One region of the Paenibacillus sp. FSL R5-0345 genome, then DNA from elsewhere that is predicted to be linked to it. Evidence: predicted binding sites of a transcription regulator. Region 1 holds the regulator's gene; the other holds the start of a gene.
What was found. Region 1 encodes LexA, which represses DNA repair genes until DNA is damaged. Its sites were predicted from a motif close to CGAACATATGTTCG; they were not measured.
Positions count from the first base shown of each region.

Region 2: a site for LexA is predicted at 1,173-1,186, ahead of R50345_RS10675 (YhjD family protein). Genes of this name have one in related genera too.

Region 1 is NZ_CP009281.1:3,747,491-3,749,893, reverse strand. Features, by position in the region: gene R50345_RS16610 (L,D-transpeptidase) at 9-347, opposite strand; gene lexA (transcriptional repressor LexA) at 597-1,223, opposite strand; gene R50345_RS16600 (LysM peptidoglycan-binding domain-containing protein) at 1,519-1,932, shown strand; gene R50345_RS16595 (DUF896 domain-containing protein) at 2,042-2,251, shown strand; gene R50345_RS16590 (hypothetical protein) at 2,301-2,403, shown strand, end outside.
Region 2 is NZ_CP009281.1:2,480,328-2,482,730, forward strand. Features, by position in the region: gene R50345_RS10665 (hypothetical protein) at 1-301, shown strand, start outside; gene R50345_RS10670 (hypothetical protein) at 419-637, shown strand; gene R50345_RS10675 (YhjD family protein) at 701-1,147, opposite strand; tRNA gene R50345_RS10680 (tRNA-Leu) at 1,334-1,417, shown strand; gene R50345_RS10685 (hypothetical protein) at 1,501-2,031, opposite strand; gene R50345_RS10690 (hypothetical protein) at 2,080-2,403, opposite strand, start outside.

The DNA.
Region 1 (2,403 bases):
GGATAGATTTAATTCCTGATCGTTACTTGTGTTCCAATCGGAACAATCGCAGCTAGTGCTAGCACATCCGCATTGTACATCCGAATACAACCGTGGGAAACTTCGTGACCTATCGAGGAGGGATCATTATTTCCATGTATTCCATAGTGAGGCTTAGATAGACCCATCCAAAAGACCCCAAATGGACCACCTGGATCGGGTTCTTTGTTAATAATAGTGAAGTCACCCAAGGGTGATTGGGTTAACATTTTACCGATTCCGACGGGGAAACCTCTGATCACAATGTTGTTATCAAGAAGATACAGCATACGCTGGGTCAGATCTACAATAATTCGGTAATTTGGCATTGCGCAACACTCCTTTCTAATAGGATATGAGCAGAAAGCCTAAACGGTTATTAATAGAAAATGGCCATTTTAGCGTATGCGAACGCGTGTTCTAGTATGGATAATTTGAGTTAGAAAATAAAAAAAAGCTGTTCCACATTTGTGGAACAGCTTTTGATATTACAGTAAACAGTATCATTATGCTTCTCGTAGAAACGGATACCATCCTTTAATGGACGGTATCCGTTTTGGCTTGGTAGGAGTGCATACTTAGTGGATATCTCGAAATAATCCGATAACTCTGCCGAGAATGGTCACGCGATTAAGGCGAAGAGGCTCGTACGCCGGATTCTCCGGCTGAAGACGTATATGATCACGTTCTTTATAAAAGGTCTTAACGGTTGCTTCATCTTCTTCGGTCATAGCTACAACGATATCTCCGTTATCAGCTGTCTGTTGTTGACGGACAATAACATAGTCACCATTCATTATCCCAGCTTCGACCATGCTGTCACCTTGAACCGATAACATAAATACTTTGTTATCTCCTACATAGTGAGTTGGAAGCGGGAAGTAGTCTTCAATATTCTCAGTAGCAGTGATAGGAACCCCGGCGGTAACCTTACCTACGACAGGAATGCGTGCGACGGTTTGTGCGAATTGATGGACATTCTCGGAATCCTCTTGGCCAAGCAATTCTATTGCACGTGGCTTCGTTGGATCTCGACGGATAAGTCCCTTCTTCTCTAGCCGATCCAAATGACCGTGAACTGTGGAGCTGGAAGCAAGACCAACAGCTTCTCCAATCTCCCGAACGGAAGGAGGATAACCCTTGCTGCGGACTTCGCTACGTATAAATTCCAGGATCGCCAGCTGGCGACTTGAAATCTTTGACATTGGAATCAACCCCATATAGTAATGTTTGGGAAAATTATAACATAGAACTACCGTTCGCACAAACATAAGTTCTAACTATTATAAATATTAATTCGAAAGAGTTAATAAATGGTAGTCTCGTATTGATAAAGCGAACTTTAAAACAATGATCAGCTGGATTCTTTTTATAGATGATAGGGTGATTTACTCTTTTCAAAAAAAAGAGAACAATTGTTCTGAAATAGTATTGAACAAAACACATGTTCGTGTTATTATAATTTCAAAAGTAAGAACAAGTGTTTGGAGGATGATATTCATGTTAAAATACAGTACATACCGTAGCATCTACGATAAAGCCCCCGTGGTTGAATCTTTAGGACATAATCCTGTTACCCGTTATTCAGCTCAGATTAAAGAGATTACAGCGCTTTTGCTTGAAGGATTGATGCGTTTGTTCCGGAGAGATTTTGTTATTAAACTTACATTGATCATTGTGCTCGTACTATCAGGACTCACAGTAGTAGGTAATGTATTTGCAGGATCTACTACTTTAATGAAGGATGAGAAGCGCGTAGTGGTTGAACGCGGAGATACACTTTGGAGTATTGCTCTTGAGAATAAACCATCGGATATGAAGACGGCTGTATATATAGAAGGAATTAAAAAATCCAATGGCATTAAAGGCAGTCAGATTAATGCTGGAGATATTCTCAGTTTACCTATTTATTAATATTCTAAGAACATAATAGAAGGACATAAAGAGCTTGCAGGGAGTAAACCTTGACAAGCTCTTTTTCTCATGGCAGAGTTAGAATTAATTTATATGGGGAGGGAAAGTTTTGAACATTGATGAGTTGGTCGCGCGTATTAACGAATTGGCACGCAAACAGAAGAGCGTAGGCCTTAATCAAGAGGAAACGGCGGAACGCGCCAAGCTTCGTGAAATCTATTTGGGGAATATTCGCAATAACTTCCGAGCACAATTGAATACGATTGAATTGGTCGATAATGATGAGCATGAACAAGGTAACAAGGGGCTTAAGCATTAACACCCTGTTCCTTTTCATAGATACTACTGGATGACTAGGGGGAACGCATATGGCCCGTTCTTGGGAAAGAATGGTTCAACGTAACACACAGCAAATTAACAAGCAAAGAAAGAAACAGGGGAAGGAAACGATTTACGCATCAAAATCCAAAT
Region 2 (2,403 bases), 1.3 Mb from region 1:
GACTGAGCAATTTTTTATTGATAAATTAACCGAGGCCAAGGATCACTTCGAGCGTGCGCTGGATTGCAAACACACGGAATTCGACGATCTGTATCCCTATATGATTGAACATCCTCAGTTTTTTTGGTACAAACGCTATGTAGCTTGGTCAGAGCTTCTGACAATCAAAGGTTTGTGTGAGGAACTTTCCTTCCCTTGGAGGGAGAAATTCACAACTAACCAAGTGGAGTATCTGGAGCAACGTGTGATGTCCGCTAAAGTTCTTGACTTCTGGTTTGAGAAGAATGAAGCGCTGATATAAGAATGCTTTAGTAGACATGCAATTGGTCAATTGCTTATACGAGACCCAGATGACTTTTCATTTGGGTCTTTTTTCTGGATGAATATAGGATAAGCTATATAGAGGGAGGGATTTATGATGATTAGCGATGAACAATTGGATGCGTACCGAATTTCCGGTGAGAAAATTCGTGTGGTGCGTGATGGCATAGAAAGTAATGATGTAAAGGGGATTGTTCTGGCTTGGGACGATTCGCAGGTGATGATACGTCGCCAGAATAGACGGGTAGTAAAGCTTGATCGGAATTATCTATTCCAACCCTTCAGCGAACCAAGGAAAGCTCCTGATAATATATAATCTTGGCAGCATAAACAGCTCCTTACCCTAGTGGGTAGGGAGCTGTTCTTTACTTATGGCGGATTATATGGTTAGTGCTAGCTGGGTCTCACTTTCTTCTCTGGAGAGCATGGAGAGCTCTGTAGACAGGCCGAGATATGCGCGCATTCGCAGCAGCATCTCTCTACGGAATCCTGGCCATAATATATTCATCTCACCTTGATATCCTCTACAGGTGTACAAGGCCTCGACTCCCCGTTGATCTTGGCGAACGGTTGTGACCTTCAGATCATGTGAGCTCAATTCGCGCGTAACTTCTTGAAGCATTAATGAGGTCTTCTTAGTGGCACCAGACACGAGCTCCATATAAAGCTGAGGGGTCTTAAACAGACCACTCTTACTGATTACACGACAGTCACGTTCGAACACTTTATGAATAAACGTTAGCAGCAAATAGCTTCTGACAAGGGACATTTCTTCTTTCGTAACCTCTTCATCAACAATGGATGTCTTCAACTTTGTAGTCGCCATTATAAATCACCTCATTTATATTATGCGAACTTTTGTTCTCATTATACCTTATATTCGGAAGTAAAAGCAATAATTATCCATAAAATAATGAATGATTAGAAAAGCTAGAGAATATATTGACGCATTAATCTCAGCATGGTATGATCTATCTTGTGACGCAAGATGGATATGTAGTCATTACGATGTGCGGTCGTGGCGGAATTGGCAGACGCGCACGGTTCAGGTCCGTGTGGTAGCAATACCGTGGAGGTTCGAGTCCTCTCGACCGCATCACTAGAAACTCCCTTGAGAAATCAGGGGAGTTTCTTTTTTGTGAATATAATTAATCCGAGGCAACTGGAGCATAATCGTATCTAGATCGATAAATATCGAATTAAGCCTAATAGGGCATAAGCAAACAGAACTGTTCCAGTACCAATGCCTGTAATTGCACTGTTTGCGACGTTAAGCTTTTTCGATATGAATAGTGATGCGATAGAGACTGCAACAAGAAGTGCTGCTAAAAGGTATAAACTGAAATCGTTAAAAACACTTTTTAAGCTAATAAAATGAATTCCTACAATAAAGGCAATCCAAGGAGCAACGTAATCATTAAACTTACATTTCAACAATATAGAAGCTCCAGCACCTGCCACAAATAATTCAATATAGACAGAAATTAAATAATTATCAAAAGAGGTCTTGTCATTTAAAACGGAGGGAGCATCCCAGTTCGTTATACTTAAATAGATACCAATCAAGCAGATGAGAAGGGATACACCAGAAGCTATGCCAATATATTTACGCCAGCTGGATCTGGGGTTTTCTTGTGCCCAACCAAACCAACTAAAACTAAACATACCGAATATAGAAACATACATGGCGTAATCCCTCACATAATCCATAAAGGTACCTCCTACACCTACAATATTTAGAATATTCGAGGCTGTGCCTTACACTGTAGATTTCCGAAGCATCCAGAACGATAAGAGTGCATACAAGACCGTCAAAGGCATGGTCCACAAGGCAAGATCAAATGCGGTATGGCTGGCAAACCAATTAAATAGATCTCCCCACCACCGATAATACGTCATTAACAATCCAGCGACACTGTACAGAATAAACATGACTGCCGCGAAAATGAATAGACCGCTTCTACCAAATCTGCGGAAGATACTGGATATAACAAATCCCCAATAAAACATATGCAACATGATCATAAAATAGATCCACAGCTGTTCTAGGACAGTACCATCATTCAAGTATGGTAGGTGAAA